Regions from separate parts of the Streptomyces sp. NPDC001732 genome, predicted to be linked through region 2. Evidence: riboswitches for the same ligand, from Rfam matches in the RefSeq annotation. Region 2 holds a riboswitch; each other region holds the start of a gene.
What was found. Region 2 has a riboswitch for cyclic di-AMP ahead of ACWCXX_RS23860 (C40 family peptidase). Riboswitches for the same ligand answer to the same signal wherever they lie in the genome.

Region 1: it holds a riboswitch for cyclic di-AMP, as region 2 does, so the genes downstream of both, ACWCXX_RS14575 (M23 family metallopeptidase) here and ACWCXX_RS23860 (C40 family peptidase) in region 2, are expected to answer to the same signal.
Region 3: it holds a riboswitch for cyclic di-AMP, as region 2 does, so the genes downstream of both, ACWCXX_RS25190 (transglycosylase SLT domain-containing protein) here and ACWCXX_RS23860 (C40 family peptidase) in region 2, are expected to answer to the same signal.

What each region holds. Positions count from the first base shown of each region.
Region 1 covers NZ_JBSFFY010000011.1:111,174-116,675, reverse strand. The annotation lists partial or broken gene ACWCXX_RS14580 (GntR family transcriptional regulator) at 56-328, opposite strand; gene ACWCXX_RS14575 (M23 family metallopeptidase) at 465-1,268, opposite strand; cyclic di-AMP (ydaO/yuaA leader) riboswitch at 1,282-1,446, opposite strand; gene ACWCXX_RS14570 (M16 family metallopeptidase) at 1,705-3,087, opposite strand; gene ACWCXX_RS14565 (M16 family metallopeptidase) at 3,114-4,499, opposite strand; gene ACWCXX_RS14560 (DNA gyrase/topoisomerase IV subunit A) at 4,776-5,502, shown strand, end outside.
Region 2 covers NZ_JBSFFY010000027.1:5,499-11,000, reverse strand. The annotation lists gene ACWCXX_RS23870 (ATP-dependent Clp protease proteolytic subunit) at 460-1,095, shown strand; gene ACWCXX_RS23865 (hypothetical protein) at 1,103-1,411, shown strand; cyclic di-AMP (ydaO/yuaA leader) riboswitch at 1,804-1,976, shown strand; gene ACWCXX_RS23860 (C40 family peptidase) at 1,980-2,453, shown strand; gene ACWCXX_RS23855 (ATP-binding protein) at 2,535-2,966, opposite strand; gene ACWCXX_RS23850 (helix-turn-helix domain-containing protein) at 3,166-4,026, shown strand; gene ACWCXX_RS23845 (DUF397 domain-containing protein) at 4,051-4,260, shown strand; gene ACWCXX_RS23840 (8-amino-7-oxononanoate synthase) at 4,253-5,395, opposite strand.
Region 3 covers NZ_JBSFFY010000030.1:39,797-45,298, reverse strand. The annotation lists gene ACWCXX_RS25215 (heavy metal translocating P-type ATPase) at 1-600, shown strand, start outside; partial or broken gene ACWCXX_RS25210 (mycothiol transferase) at 693-947, shown strand; gene ACWCXX_RS25205 (APC family permease) at 1,052-2,317, opposite strand; gene ACWCXX_RS25200 (hypothetical protein) at 2,500-2,931, shown strand; gene ACWCXX_RS25195 (DUF305 domain-containing protein) at 3,035-3,706, shown strand; cyclic di-AMP (ydaO/yuaA leader) riboswitch at 4,063-4,251, shown strand; gene ACWCXX_RS25190 (transglycosylase SLT domain-containing protein) at 4,254-4,745, shown strand; gene ACWCXX_RS25185 (FAD-dependent monooxygenase) at 4,758-5,502, opposite strand, start outside.

The DNA of each region.
Region 1 (5,502 bases), on a different contig from region 2:
CGGAATTCCGGCCGTTGGCATCAGGGCGGGAAGAACTCGGCCCGAACGAATTCGGGCGGAAGGGGTTCCCGCTCCCTCGCCCGGCCCGGTCGCGGCCGGGCCGGGCCGGGCCGCGCAGCACCTTGAGGTGTGCCTCGGTGCGGCGCCGGGCGGCGCGCTGCACCCAGCGGCTCCAGCAGCATCCGGGCCTCCGGGAGGTCGGCTGCCTCCGGCTCAGCGGGGTCTGCACCCCAGAGGCCGCGTGCCGGCGGGTGATCACGAACCCCCTCGGCCCCGGGGTCCGCAACGTCTCTCTCGCCGGAACACGGAAAACCCCGTACCGACGCACCGACGTTGGGCTGTGGGACGGGTCGGCAGGCGGGCAGGCGCTCGCGCCGGGGTGCCGGGCGGGTACGCCGATGGCCCCGGCGGGCTGCTTCCGGGGCCATCGGGAGGTGCGGAGAGGTACCGCGAGGAGGTGCGGGTCAGATGTTGACGCCGTGGGCGCGCAGGTATGCGACGGGGTCCACGTCGGAGCCGTATACCGGGGTCGTGCGGGCCTCGAAGTGGAGGTGGGGACCGGTGGAGTTGCCGGTCGAGCCTGAGAGGCCGATCTGCTGGCCCGCGCCGACGCTCTGGCCGACGGAGACGCCGATCGAGGAGAGATGGCCGTACTGCGTATACGTCCCGTCCGTCATCCGGAGCACGATGTTGTTGCCGTACGCGCCGCCCCAGCCGGCCTCGACGACCGTACCGGCGCCGACGGCGACGACGGAACTGCCGGACGCGGCGTGGAAGTCGATGCCCGAGTGGCTGCCGGAGGACCAGAGCGAGCCGCTGGACTTGTAGCCGGTGCTGATGTACGAACCGGCGACCGGCAGCCGGAAGGAGCCCAGCCGGGCGCGTTCGGCGGACCGGGCGGCGCGCGCCTCCTCGGCACGCGCCTCGGCCGCGCGCTTCGCTTCGGCCCTGGCCTTCGCCTCGGCCTTCTTCTTGGCCTCCGCCTTCTTCTCGGCTTCCGCCTTCGCCTTCGCCGCGACGTCGGCCTGGTGCTTCTGCACGTCGGCCTGGGCGTCGATCTGATCGGCGAGGGTCGCGTCGATGGCGATGACCTGGTTCAGGCCGGTCTCGCTCGTGGAGGGGGCCTCGGAGTCCGCGGCGAGGGCCGGGGAGGCCAGGCCGCCGATGACTCCGGTGGTGGCCAGAGCCGCGACGCCGACGACCTTCGCGCTCCCGCGCGTCAGGCGGCTCGGGGCACGGTGCTTCCCGGTGGCACGGGTGAACGCCATGAAGTGGCTGGTCCTTTCCTTCCTTCTCGCCTACCGGGTTAGCTGACGGGTTCGGAGCAGGAAGGTCTCCTACGGGCGCCCCGGCCGTCGCGGCTCGGGCGTCCGATTCACCCCAGGGACTGCATGGGTCCCCGGCTCCCCCGGCTCGCGCCTGACGGGGACTCGGCGATGACTGCCCGGTACGTCGCGGTTGCGGCATACGAGTGGCGGGCAGCCCAGCCGACGCTAAGCGGGGCCGCTTTCATTCACCAAACGGACAGGCCGTTTTGTAGCGCATCCCACAGGGCAGACAGGCAACCTCCCTCACAAGGGCGGACAAAAGGGAGGGTCTCGGCGAAATCCCTCTCACCCAGATCCTCCCTTCGTCCCGATATGCGAATGCCCGACCGGCCGGTCCGCGCCTGGGCTCAGGCGACCGGCGGGGCCGTTCCGCTCGTCAGCCGGTGACCACCGACACCTCTCCGATGCCCAGCGCCCGGACCGGCTCCGCGATCCGGGCCGCGTCACCGACGAGGACCGTGACCAGCCGGTCCTCGGGGAAGGCGTTGACGACCGCCGCGGTCGCCTCGACCGTGCCGGTCTCCGCGAGCCGGGCGTACAGGTGCGCCTGGTAGTCGTCCGGGAGGTGCTGCTCGACCTGGTCGGCGAGGGTGCTCGCGATGGAGGCCGCGGTCTCGAACTTCAGGGGCGCCACACCCACGAGGTTCTGCACGGCCGTCTCGCGCTCCTCGTCGGTCAGGCCCTCCGCCGCCAGGGTCCGCAGGACCGTCCACAGGTCCTTGAGCGCCGGCTCGGTGGACTCCGTGTCCACGGAACCGCTGATGGCGAGCATCGCGGCACCGGTCGCGCCCGACGCGGAGTCCGGGGCCGACGACCGCAGCACCTGGGCGAAGGCCCGCACACCGTAGGTGTAGCCCTTCTCCTCGCGCAGCACCCGGTCCAGCCGGGAGGTGAGCGTGCCGCCCAGGCAGTACGTGCCGAGCGTCTGGGCCGGCCACACGCTGTCGTGCCGGTCGGCGCCGATCCGGCCGATCAGCAGCTGCGTCTGCACCGCGCCCGGACGGTCGACGATCACCACCCGCCCGGTGTCGTCGGCGGTGATCGGCGGGGCGGTCCGGGGCTCGGCGGGCTCGCCCGACCAGTCGCCGAGCGTGTCGGCGAGCAGGGCGTCCAGGTCGATGCCGGTGAGGTCGCCGACGATCACGGCGGTCGCGGTGGACGGCCTGACGTGGGCGTCGAAGAACGCGCGCACCGCCGCCGAGTCGATCCGCTCCACCGTCTCCTCGGTGCCTTGACGCGGGCGCGACATCCGTGCCGCGGCCGGGAACAGTTCCTTGGAGAGCTGCTTGGCGGCGCGCCTGGCCGGGTTGGCCTGCTCGTGCGGGATCTCGTCGAGCCGGTTGCGCACCAGCCGCTCGATCTCGCCGTCCGCGAAGGCGGGCGCCCGGAGCGCCTCGGCGACCAGTGCCAGGGCCTTGGAGAGCCGGGAGGCCGGAACCTCCAGGGAGACCCGGACGCCGGGGTGGTCGGCATGCGCGTCGAGGGTGGCGCCGCAGCGCTCCAGCTCGGCGGCGAACTCCTCCGCGGTGTGCTTGTCCGTGCCCTCGGAGAGCGCCCGCGACATGATCATGGCCACGCCGTCGAAGCCCTCGGGCTCGGCGTCCAGCGGGGCGTCGAGGAAGATCTCCACCGCGACGACCTGCTGGCCGGGGCGGTGGCAGCGCAGCACCGTCAGGCCGTTGGGCAGGGAGCCCCGCTCCGGCGCGGGAAAGGCCCAGGGCCGGGCGACGCCGGGGGCCGGCTGCGGGTGGTACTGCATCGAAACTCCAGTCGCGGCGGCGTCGGTCACTTGCCCGCTCCTTCGTGCGCGTCGGTGTCGTCGGCGTCGGTCTCCGCCATGTCGGCGGGCTCGGCCGTATCGGCGGGCTCGGCCGACTCGACCGGCTCGTAGACCAGCACCGCCCGGTTGTCGGGGCGCAGCTGGGCCCTGGCGGCGGCCTGGACCTCCTCCGCGGTGACGTCGAGCACCCGCTGCACGGCGGTCAGGGCGAGCTGCGGGTCGCCGAACAGCACGGCGAAGCGGCACAGTTCGTCCGCGCGGCCCGCGACCGTGCCGAGCCGGTCCAGCCACTCGCGCTCCAACTGGGCCTGCGCACGCTCCATTTCCTCGGGTGTGGGGCCCTCGGCGGCGAACCGGGCGAGCTCCTCGTCGACCGCGGCCTCGACCTGCGGCACCTCGACCCCGCCGGACATCTTGACGTCCAGCCAGCCGAGCGAGGGCGCCCCGGCCAGTCTCAGCAGCCCGAACCCGGCCGCCACGGCCGTACGGTCACGGCGGACGAGACGGTTGTGCAGCCGGGACGACTCGCCGCCGCCGAGCACGGTCAGCGCGAGGTCCGCCGCGTCACACTCCCGGGTGCCGTCGTGCGGCAGCCGGTAGGCGGCCATCAGGGCGCGCGCCGGGACCTCCTCGCGGACCTCCTCGCGCAGTTGCTCGCCGATGATCTCGGGGAGCGCGCCGTCGCGCGGCGGCTGCTTGCCGTCGTGGGACGGGATGGAGCCGAAGTACTTCTCGATCCAGGCGAGGGTCTGCTCGGGGTCGATGTCGCCGACGACCGAGAGCACCGCGTTGTTGGGCGCGTAGTAGGTACGGAAGAAGGTGCGCGCGTCCTCCAGGGTCGCGGCGTCCAGGTCGGCCATCGAGCCGATCGGGGTGTGGTGGTACGGGTGGCCCTCGGGGTAGGCCAGGGCGGTCAGCCTCTCGAACGCCGTGCCGTAGGGGACGTTGTCGTAGCGCTGGCGGCGCTCGTTCTTGACGACGTCCCGCTGGTTCTCCATCGACTCCTCGTCGAGCGCGGCGAGCAGCGAGCCCATGCGGTCGGCCTCCAGCCAGAGGGCCAGCTCCAGCTGGTGGGCGGGCATGGTCTCGAAGTAGTTGGTGCGCTCGAAGCTGGTGGTCCCGTTGAGCGAACCGCCGGCCCCCTGCACCAGCTCGAAGTGGCCGTTCCCCTTGACCTGGCCGGAGCCCTGGAACATCAGGTGCTCGAAGAGGTGAGCCAGGCCGGTGCGTCCCTCGACCTCGTGGCGCGAGCCGACGTCGTACCAGAGGCAGACCGCGGCGACCGGGGTCAGATGGTCCTCGGAGAGCACCACGCGCAGGCCGTTGGCCAGGCGGTGCTCGGTCGCTGTCAAGCCGCCGGAACCGGCCTGAGCTGTGGCCGTGTGACCCATGGGCATGTACGTCCCTTCGATCGCGATACTGGATTTCCTGCGAGACCTGCCACTGTAAGCAAGCGCACACGCGCCTGGCGAAGTTCCCGTCCCGCGGAAGTTCGCGTGAAAGGGGGGCGCACCCCCCGCGCGCAGGGGCGGGAAACACCCTCGGCGGGCGCCCCGGACGCCCTTTGGGCCGGGTCGAGGTCGGGGATGTCAGTGCGGCGGTCCACAATGGTCCGCGTCAGAACCTGAGGTTGCCCGAACAGAATCCGTGAAGGAGTCGCAGCAGCGATGGCCCGCCGCAGCACGAAGACCCCGCCGCCGGACGACTTCGAGGAGAAGATCCTCGACATCGACGTCGTCGACGAAATGCAGGGCTCCTTCCTCGAGTACGCGTACTCGGTGATCTACTCCCGGGCCCTGCCCGACGCCCGGGACGGCATGAAGCCGGTGCACCGCCGCATCGTCTACCAGATGAACGAGATGGGCCTGCGCCCCGACCGCGGCTTCGTGAAGTGCGCCCGCGTGGTCGGCGAGGTCATGGGCAAGCTGCACCCGCACGGCGACGCGTCGATCTACGACGCGCTGGTCCGGCTGGCGCAGCCGTTCTCCATGCGGCTCCCCCTGGTCGACGGCCACGGCAATTTCGGCTCGCTCGGGAACGACGACCCGCCGGCCGCCATGCGGTACACCGAGTGCCGGATGGCCGACGCGACGTCGCTGATGACGGAGTCGATCGACGAGGACACCGTCGCGTTCCAGTCGAACTACGACGGGCAGGAGACGGAGCCGACCGTTCTCCCCGCCGCGTACCCGAACCTCCTGGTCAACGGCTCGTCCGGGATCGCGGTCGGCATGGCGACCAACATGCCGCCGCACAACCTGGGCGAGGTCGTCGCCGCTGCCCGGCACCTGATCAAGCACCCGGGCGCGGACCTGGAGACCCTGATGCGGTTCGTGCCCGGCCCCGACCTGCCCACCGGCGGCCGGATCGTGGGCCTGGGCGGCATCAAGGACG
Region 2 (5,502 bases):
GCCGGCCTCTCACGACTCGCCACCTGCGTGAGGCCGCGTGCTCCCTGCAGCGGAAGCCGGAGCTGCGGGGGGGTCCGGCTCCACGACGCGCGCCCCTCGTGCCTCACGTTTCTTTCCGTCAACGGCGGGCCGAACGTCGCCCTCGCCGCATGGGCCGGGCATGCCAACGCCACCTTCATCGAGCGGATGTACGTCCACCCGAGCCCCGAGGACCTCCGCGTCGACTCGGACCACCTCACTCCTCCACTCGGTTTCAGTGCGGGCGAAGCAGCCTGATGATCAAGACGTCTGGAGATTGTGAGACCTCTGCCCTCGGCGAACAGCAGAAACAGCCTCTGAACTGGGATTTCCAGTGGATCACCAGGATCACGCCCACCATAATCTACTGTACGTCCTGTACATTTTTTACAGACACATGTGCAGGCTGCCGTGCAGACCCGAAGGAAAGGCATCGCCATGCTGTTCCGTCCCACCGCCCGCCACGTACTGCCCGAGTTCACCGAGCGCACCAGCAGCGGGACCCGCACTCTCGACCCGTACTCCAGGCTGCTCGCCGAGCGGATCGTCTTCCTCGGCACCCCGGTCGACGACGCGGCCGCCTCGGACCTGATCGCCCAGTTCATGTACCTGGAGCACGACGCCCCGGACCGGCCCGTCTCGCTCTACATCAACTCTCCCGGGGGCTCGTTCGGGGCCATGTCGGCGATCTACGACACGATGGAGTACCTCAGCTGCGAGGTGGAGACCTACTGCCTCGGCCAGGCCGGTTCCTGCGCGGCGGCGCTGCTCGCCGCGGGCGCCCCCGGCCGCCGTCACGCACTGCCCGGGGCCCGGGTGGTGGTGCAGCAGCCCGCACTCCCCGAACCGGTGCGGGGCCGGCCGTCCGACCTGGAGATCGAGGCGCGGGAGCTGGAACGGGTCCGCGGAATGCTCATCGACCTGCTGGCCCGTCACACGGGCCGCGACACCGGGCGGATCGCCACCGACATCGAGCGCGACCTCGTCCTCGACGCGGCGGGCGCCAAGGCGTACGGCCTGGTCGACCACATCACGGAGAGCCGCAAGGCGTCGCGCCCTGCGCACGGCGCGAGGTGAACGCCCGGTGCAACCGCCCGACTTCCCGCCGCTCCCCGCACTGACCCGCGCCGAGGGGGAGTTCATCGACCACTACCTCGAAGTCCTCGACCAGCTGGGCCGGATCAACCCGGCCCGGGGCAGCGACACCTACGGCGCGCTGCGCGCCGCACAGGCGCTGGTCTCACGGGCCGGCGACCTGCGGGACGCGCTGACACTGATGCACGAGCGCGGCGAGGCGCGGATCCACGCCGCCACCCTGGCCCGGGCGCTGCGCGTACTGGACGGGGAGCGGCGGGCCGGGCGCGTCACCGTACCACCGGCTCCGGCGAGTTGACCGACGCCCCCGGCCCTCCCGTCCGCCGGGGCACGCCAACTCCCCCGGCGGACGGCGGGCGTCACTCAACTCCCGTACCCGACACGCCCGGAGCGCGCACCGAAATTCCTCGCTCGTTCGGCGTAGGAGACCCCTCGCACGAGGGATTTCCCGACTTGCGTTTTTCGCGTACCCGGTGAACGGAATCAGGCATTCCGCCCCTGGTACGGGACCGCGCCGAACGTCCCGAACAGCCGTCGGAATCACCATGTCCACTCGAACGGGTCAGTCGTGAGGAGCCTCACATATCCCCGTTTCGGCTCGGAAATCCGACAGTGAGTGAGTCAAGATCCCTGGGACGACAAGCCCCCGCCACCGCGGCGGGGCGGTCCGGGCGGACGCCGAGTCCTGCCGCCGCTCGGATGCCTGGTCGACGGAAGTGGATCGGCAGGAGTGGAGGACCCGAGCACAACGGGTCGGCCGGAACATCGGTCGTCCCTCGGGGTGAAGCCGCCGAAAGCGGCCGGGCAACTTCGCCAGCCCGAACCCGACAGGTCATCCTTCACAGGCGGCTGACGAAGGGTTGCGCATGACTGCGCAGGTTCATGTCCCGTCTCTGCTCGCACGGGCCGGTACGGCCTCGGTTCTGACGCTCGCCGCCGTCGGCGGCACCATGCTCGCCCCGGGTGCCACCACGGAGGCCCAGGCCGCGACCCGGTCGATGAAGGCACTCAGCATTGCCGCGTCGAAGAAGGGTTCGCCCTACCGCTGGGGGGCCACCGGCCCCAACCGTTTCGACTGCTCCGGCCTGACGCTCTACTCGTTCAAGAAGGCGGGCAAGCAGCTGCCCCGCACGGCCCAGCAGCAGTACAACAAGACCCGCCACATCTCGGCCTCGCACCGGCAACGCGGCGACCTGGTCTTCTTCCACTACGGCCGCAGCGTCTACCACGTGGGGATCTACGCCGGGAAGGGAAAGATCTGGCACTCGCCGCGGACCGGCGCGGTGGTACGGCTGGAGAAGATCTGGACGAAGAGCGTCTACTACGGGCGGGTCCGCTGAAGCATGCCCGACGGCCCGGGGCTCGGCCCCGGGCCGCACTCCGGGCGGGCGGTGACGCCCACCGCCCGTCCGGCCCCGTCCTCAGTGGTGCGCGGGACCGGGCCACGGGAGCACGATCCAGACCGTCTTGCCGCCGTCGACGGTGGGGGTGACGGTCAGTCGGCCCCCGCACTCCTTGGCCAGGGTCCGGATGATGACCATGCCGCGCCCGTTGTCCTGCTGGACGGCCGCGGGCAGCCGCCTGGGCCAACGCGGATGACTGTCCGTCACCCCCAGTGACAGTTGTTCCTCCCGGTCCAGCCGGAGAGCCACCGTGAAGGTGGGCGACTGCCCGAAGGTGTGCTGGACGGCGTTGGTCGCGAGTTCCGAGACGATGAGCCGGATGCCGTCGGCGAATTCGGTGTCGGCTGCCAGACCCCATTCGGTGAGCACCCTGGCCACGTACTTCCGGGCCGCCGCGACCGAGACCGGCTCGCTCGGCAGAGTGACGCTTGCTTCCTGATGATCCGCCATGGCAAGCCGCCCCTTTCCCACCCGACCGACCTGCTGTCGGTCCAGGTCGTGCTTCGCGCCAGATTGCCACCGATGCCGCCCTCTGTAACGGTGATCCACCAAGATATGCATATATCTGTCGCCCGATGCGGTGAACCCCACCACGCAAAACCGTACGTGGGCGACAAACTGCCTGCTCGGCGGGCGAGGGAGGTCGTGGATGCGGCACGGTCCTGCGGTACGGCGTCGCAAGCTCGGGGAGGAGCTCCGGAGCCTGCGCCACGCGTCGGGGCTGACCAGCCGGGACGCCGCGCGGACACTCGGCTGGCACCAGTCGAAGGTCAGCCGGATCGAGACCGGGGTCAGCGGGGTGCGGCCGGCCGATGTGACCCGGCTGCTGGACGCCTACGGCGTGGACGACGCGCAGTTGCGGACCCTCCTGACGACCCTGGCGTGCTCGGCCGGCGGGGGCGGCACCGGATGGTGGCACGCCTATCGCGGCCTGCTCCCGCCCCAGTACCGCGACTTCATCAGCCTGGAGTCCCAGGCGCGGACCGCGCGCACCCTGGAGACCTCGGTGGTGCCGGGGCTCCTGCAGACGGCCGACTACGCGCGGGCGGTGACCCGGGCATCGCTGGAGGGTCTGCCCGCGGCCCGGCTGGACTCGCTGGTGGAGGTGCGCCTCGCCCGCCAGGGGGTGCTGCGCACCGATCCGCCGCTGCGGCTGAGCGCGGTGCTCGACGAGGCGGTACTGCGGCGGGAGGTCGGCGGGCGCCGGGTGATGAGGGAGCAGTTGCGTCATCTGGCCCGGGTGGCCCACCTCCCCCATGTGCGGCTCCAGGTGCTGCCGTTCTCGGTCGGCGGCTACGCCGGACTCACCGGACCTTTCGTTATTTTCTCATTCCCGAACACTTCTGATCTCGACGTGATTGTTCTCGACCATTTGACGAGTAGCCTCTATCTGGAGCGGAAAGAAGACCTTGAGGCGTACAGCTCGGCCTTCCGCACGATGCAGGCACACGCGCTGTCGCCCGAGCGCTCGTTGGACCTCATCGCCGCGATCGACCGCGGTGACCGGTGACTTCGGACCGCCCGAGAGGACGTCATGCCGGATTGCCCCGCACCACACGACTTACGGTGGCGGCGCAGCAGCCGCAGCACAGGTATGAACAACTGCGTGGAGACCGCTCCGTTCGCGGACGGGCGACGGCTGGCCGTGCGGGACTCCAAGAACGTGTCCGGACCGCCGCTGCGGTTCTCCGCGACAGCCTGGACCTCCTTCGTCTCCGGTCTGCGCCGGGAACCGTTCAGCTGACGGGAGCGGTCCGCCGCACGGTCGTCACGGCCGCGGCGATCTGTTCCCCGGTCAGGTCGGCGCGCGCGGTCAGTCGCAGCCGGGACACCCCGTCCGGCACCGACGGCGGCCGGAAGCAGCCCACGGCGACCCCGGCGGCGCGGCAGTCGGCCGCCCAGCGCACGGCGGCCTCCGCCGAGGGGGCGCGCACGGACACCACGGCCGCGTCGGGGCGTACGGCGCTCAGACCGGCCGCCGTCAGCCGCTCGTACAGGGCGGTGGCGACCTCGCGGGCCCGGCCGGCGCGCTCCGGTTCCCGGCGCAGCAGTCGCAGACCGCCCAGTGCGGCGCCCGCCGCGGCCGGTGCGAGGCCGGTGTCGAAGATGAACGTACGGGCCGTGTTGACCAGGTGCTCGACGACCCGGGCGGGGCCGAGGACGGCTCCGCCCTGGCTGCCGAGGGACTTGGAGAGGGTGAGCGTGGCGACGATCCCCTCGCCGCCCGCGAGCCCTGCGGCGGCGAGCGCGCCGCGGCCGCCTTCTCCCAGTACGCCCAGCCCGTGCGCGTCGTCGACGAGCAGCGCGGCGCCCTCCCCGCGGCAGACGTCGGCGAGGCGGGGCAGCGGTGCCGCGTCACCGTCGACGGAGAAGACCGAGTCGGTGACGGCCAGCGCCCTGCCGTCGTGCGTCCGCAGCGCCTTGCGCACGGCGTCGGGATCGGCGTGCGCGACGACGGCGGTCTCGGCCCGGGAGAGTCGGCAACCGTCCACGATCGAGGCGTGGTTGCCCGCGTCGGAGACGATCAGCGAGCCGCGTCCGGTGAGCGCCGTGACGGCCGCGAGGTTGGCCGCGTAGCCCGACGACAGCACCAGGGCCGCTTCGAAACCGCAGAAATCGGCCAGTTCACGCTCCAGTTCGGCGTGCAGTGCGGTGGAGCCGGTGACGAGCCGCGATCCGGTCGCGCCCGCGCCCCAGGTGCGTGCGGCCTCGGCCGCGGCGGCGGTGACCTCGGGGTGCCGCGTCAGCCCCAGGTAGTCGTTGCTCGCGAGGTCCAGGACGTCGGCGCCGGCGGGCCGGGGGCGGAGCGTGCGAACGAGCCCGGCGTCCGCGCGGCGGCGCGCCTCGTCGTCGATCCAGCCGAACGGGTCGAGGGGCATGAGCGATCCCTTTTGTAGGCAGCTCACAGACCCTAACCGCGGGTGCCGCAGGTCATGATGTGGCAATACACACACCCTCGACAGGCTCTGTTGTCCGGTTCCTCCTT
Region 3 (5,502 bases), on a different contig from region 2:
CTCGGCATCGCCGACCGCCTGCGCCCCGACGCCCGCACCACCGTCGAACGCCTCACCGGCCTCACCGGCGGCGCACCGGTGCTGCTCACCGGAGACAACCGGCGGGCCGCCGCCCGCCTGGGCGCCGACGCCGGGATCGGCGACATCCGGGCCGGCCTGCTGCCGCAGGACAAGGCCGACGCCGTCAAGGAGCTGGCGGGCGCCGGCCGGAAGGTGCTCGTGGTCGGCGACGGGGTCAACGACGCCCCGGCACTGGCCGCGGCCCACACGGGCATCGCCATGGGCCGGGCGGGATCCGACCTCGCTCTGGAGACCGCCGACGCCGTCGTCGTCCGCGACGAACTCGCCGCGATCCCCACCGCCGTGGCGCTCTCGCGCCGCTGCCGCCGCCTCGTGGTGCAGAACCTCGTGATCGCGGGCGTGTTCATCACCGGCCTCGTCCTCTGGGACCTGATCGGCACGCTGCCGCTCCCGCTGGGCGTCGCCGGACACGAGGGCTCCACCGTTCTCGTCGGCCTCAACGGCCTGCGTCTGCTGCGCGACGCCGCCTGGACGCGCGAGGCCGACGGCCCTCGCCCAAACGGTGACACCACGACCTGACCGACCGTCAATCCCATTGGAACCTCGGGGGTTTCAGCCCGAGAGCGGCCGGGTTGCTGCCGGCACAGAAACCGGGAGTCCCGTGGGACGCCATGGACCGGGAGGCCCGGCCCGACCGGGGCCGGACGTCGGCCGCCGAGGAAATCCCCGAGGAACTGCTGACACTCCGGCAGGCGGCCGTGGCCCGCTCCCGCGCCCCGGTCGCCGAGGCCCCGGCCGACGGCGGCCCGGGGAACCCGGACCGGTACACCGCACCCGGTGGTGAATCGCCCGGCGTGCGACGGGGCCTGATCGACATGATCGAGGAGTACGCGCGGCACGTCGCTCACGCCGACCTCGTCCGGGACCGGTGGACGGGCTCGTCGGGGAGGCCCCGCGGCGCCGACGACGACGCCCCCCGGGCCGGTCGTCGCCCGCGGCCCGGCGGACGGCACCGACCCGTCCGCCGGCCCTACTGCCGGCGGGTGCGCCCGAGGGCCCTGCGCACGCCGTACGACCCGGCCCCGGCCGCCAGCACCGCGGCACCGGAGACGACCGACGCCGCCGGCAGCGCGAAGGCGAGCAGCAGACAGCCCGCCAGACCGATGACGGGCACGGCGCGGGGCGGCCGGCCCTCGTCGGGGCCGAGCGTCCGGGCGGCGGCATTGGCGACGGCGTAGTACACGAGGACCCCGAAGGACGAGAAGCCGATCGTCCCCCGGAGGTCCGCGGTGGCGGCGAGGACGGCGACCACGGCACCCACGGCGAGCTCCGCCCGGTGGGGGACCGCGAAGCGCGGGTGCACCGCGGCCAGGACGTGCGGCAGATGACGGTCGCGGGCCATGGCCAGGACGGTGCGCGAGACGCCCAGGACCAGTGCGAGCAGCGAGCCGAGCGCGGCGACGGCCGCACCGGCCCGGACCACGGGCACGAGACCGGGCGCCCCCGCCGCACGCGCTGCCTCGGCCAGCGGCGCCGGGGAATGGGCGAGACGGTCGGGGCCCAGGACGGCGAGCAGGGTGACGGCCACGGCGGCGTAGACGAACAGGGTGATGCCCAGCGCGAGGGGGATCGCCCGGGGGATGGTGTGCCGCGGGTCGCGGACCTCTTCCCCGAGCGTGGCGATCCGCGCGTAGCCCGCGAACGCGAAGAACAGCAGACCGGCCGCCCGGAGCACGCCGCCGACCGTGGCGTCCGCCCCGATGGCCAGGCGCCCGGTGTCCGCGGTGCCGCCGCCGAGACCGGCGACGACCACCGCCGCGAGGACGGCGAGCACGAAGGCGACGGCCACCCGGGTCAGCCGGGCGGACCGGTGCACCCCGACGCAGTTGAGGGCGGTCAGCGCCACCACCGCGGCGACGGCCACCGCACGCTCCTGGCCGGGCCACGCATAGGACCCGACGGCCAGTGACATCGCCGCGCAGGAAGCCGTCTTGCCCACGACGAAGCCCCACCCGGCGAGATGGCCCCAGAAGTCGCCGAGACGCTCCCTCCCGTACACATAGGTGCCGCCGGACGCCGGATGGCGGGCGGCCAGACGGGCGGAGGACGTCGCGTTGCAGTAGGCCACCACCGCAGCCAGGCCCAGGCCGATCAGCAGACCGGACCCGGCCGCGCCCGCGGCGGGCGCGAACGCGACGAAGACGCCCGCCCCGATCATCGAGCCCAGGCCGATCACCACGGCGTCGGACACGCCCAGACGGCGTCTCAACCCGCCCGTTCCCCTCGGCGCGTTCATCGCTCTGCTCCCCGTCGGAACCCCGCGCGGGAGGTTCCCGCGAACGGTCGGGGCGCCCGCTCCGGGGGCACGGTAACCGAGCAAGGTGTACGGCCGGGGGTGCCGCGGGCCGGACAAACCCGGTGGGGGTATCGTCGGACTCGCACCGCAGGGCCCGTACGACCGAGGAGTTCGAGGCAGCCGTGGATCGCGGACCGACGCGCGCACCGGGAGTGTCCCGGCTGCTCGTGCTGTGCGCCGTCCTGTGCGGTCTGTTCCTCATGCACGGCGCCCCGGTCGCCGCGGCCGGGGGCTGCCACGACGCGATGACGACGCTCCCGGAGCGGTCCGCGCCCCTCTCGGCCGTGCCCATGGCGATGGCCGGACACGCCACCGTGCAGCACGGGGACGACGCCCTCCGGGTGGCCGCGGCCCCGTCCCCGGCGGGCGGCGAGTCGTGCGTGTTCACCCACGTCCGGGACCGGGTGCTGCCGCTGCTCCTCGCACTGGGCCTGGTGGTCCTGGCGGTCCGGGGCGTCGCCGGGCACCGTGCGGCCGTGCGCGGGCCGGCACGACGGGGGCCGCCGTTCGGCGGCAGGGATCTGCTGCTCCAGGTGTGCATCGCGCGGACGTGACAGGGAACCGCCGGTTCCCGGCCCACCGGGGCCGGACCGGCCGGACGACCCCGCCCGTTCCACGCGCCACCGACGTGGCGCGTCCACCTGGAAAGAATCCAGCATGCGCGTTTCCCTGCCCACCGCTGTCCGCCGCCGTCGCGCACTCGCGGCCGCCGGTGCCGTCGCCGCCCTCGCCCTGGCGCTCACGGCGTGCGGCTCCTCCGACGAAACGAAGTCCGACGACCCGTCCGTGCCCGGCATGGGCCATGGCTCCGGCAGCGCCTCCGCACCGGCCGCCCCGGGCGGTGCGTTCAACGACGCGGACGTGAAGTTCGCGCAGGACATGATCCCGCATCACCAGCAGGCCATCGAGATGGCGAAGCTGGCCGACGGCCGTGCCGCCGACGCCGAGATCAAGAAGCTGGCCACCGCGATCGAGAAGGCCCAGGATCCCGAGATCGACACGTTGAAGGGCTGGCTGGCGTCGTGGGGCAAGCCGCTGCCGGAATCCCCGAAGGGTGACATGCCCGGAATGGATCACGGCTCCCACGGCGCGGGAATGCCCGGAATGATGTCCGACAAGGACATGAGCGATTTGAAGGCCGCTGCGGGCAAGGACTTCGACAAGAAGTTCGCCCAGCTCATGATCGCCCATCACCAAGGCGCGGTCACCATGGCCCGGGACGAGCAGAAGAAGGGCGACAACGCCGAGGCGAAGAAGCTCGCCGAGGCCGTGGTGACGGCCCAGACCGCAGAGATCGAGCAGATGAACAAGATCCTCGAAAGGCTCTGATCCCGGCACGGGTGGGGCCCCGCCATGCGGGGCCCCACCTCCCGGACGAAGAGTCAAATGTAATTGCATGGGCGATTTGCCCCATTGGTGTAACTGGGCGGTGAAGGGGGGTTAGCCCCTTTCATGCCGCTTCGATGGGGGGCGAAATGCACCTTTTGCGATTAAGTGGTGCGCATCACGTTCGATGTCCGTGATGCCATGCCGGACGGTCCGGTTCCCTTTTCCTGCAAGGGGATTCGGCCGTTCGATGTGAAGTGCGTTACTGAATTCCCCGCAATTCGATCTTGCGAATGAATTGTGCGCGGAATTCGGGGGCTTGTCCCTTTCGGTGTTTCTCGCCTACGGTCACCGTCAATCCGGACGGAACGCCGAATCCTGCCGCTGTCCGGCAATCCGACCCACTCGTGCACGGCAGGAACGGGGGACCCAGGCAAGCCGCCGATCCGGTATCCGGAACGGCTCGGGGTGAAGCCGCATTCGCGTGCGGCCGGGCATCTCCAGCCCGAACCCGACAGCTCACCTCGTAGGCGACGGAGAGGAATTCACCATGCCCGCAAAGGGTGCGTACCGTCGTCGCAGGCCCGTTTCGCCGGTCCGGGGTTTCATCGCCGTGGGCACGGGCGTGGCCGCCCTCGTGCTCCCGCTGGCCGTCGCCGGAGCGGCGTCGGCAACGCCGGCGCAGTCCGCCGGTGCCGTCACCGCGCAGCCCGTGACGTACACGAACGATCTGGACGGCTGGATCAGGGAGTCGCTGGCCGTCATGGCCCAGCACAACATCCCCGGCAGCTACGAGGGCATCCACCGCAACATCATGCGCGAGTCCTCCGGCAACCCCCGGGCCATCAACAACTGGGACTCCAACGCCGCCGCCGGAACGCCCTCCAAGGGGCTCCTCCAGATCATCGACCCCACGTTCCGCGCCTACCACGTGCCCGGTACGTCGATGGACAGCTACGACCCGGTCGCCAACATCACGGCGGCGTGCAACTACGCCGCCGCCAGGTACGGGTCCATCGACAACGTCAACGGGGCCTACTGACGCACCGCACGGTCAGTCCGGCCGCGGGGGCGTCCAGTCGGCGTGCCGCAGGATCGTGCGGACGGTGACCCGCGACGGTGCCAGCCGCAGCGCCGTGTCGCGCAGGGCGATCGCCACCGGATGCGACAACTGCTGGCCCATCCGGCCGGCCCGACGGGCCGCCCTCGCGACCGACTGGCTGCGGGGGCGGCGCTCGGCGTCGTAGCGACCGAGCGCCGCTTCGACGGAGGGCGCGGTGCGGAGCGCGGCGGCCAGCGACACCGCGTCCTCCAGCGCCTGGCAGGCCCCCTGGCCGAGGTTCGGGGTCATCGCGTGGGCGGCGTCGCCGAGAAGGGCGATCCGCCCGACCGCGTAGGAGGGCAGCGGGGCGACCAGCTCGTTGACGTCGTGATGCAGCACGGCGTCGGGCCGGGTCGCGGCCAGCAGGGCCGGAATGGGGTCGTGCCAGTCGCCGAACCGGCGGCGGGCCTCGGCGAGCGGATCCGGACTGCGCACACCGGCGGGCGAGTTGAACACCGCGTGCCACTCGGCCCGGCCGTCGGCGAACACGATGTGCCCGAACTCGGCCCCCCGGCCCCAGGTCAGCTCGAAGTCGGTGCGCAGCTCCACCGGCGACTCCGTGATGGCCCGCAGCACCGTCGAGCCGCTGTGGACCGGGCCGGGATGGCCGGGAAAGAGCTGCGCCCGCAACCGGCTGTTCACGCCGTCGGCGGCCACGACCAGATCCGCGTCGAGAACGGTGTCGCCGACCGCGATC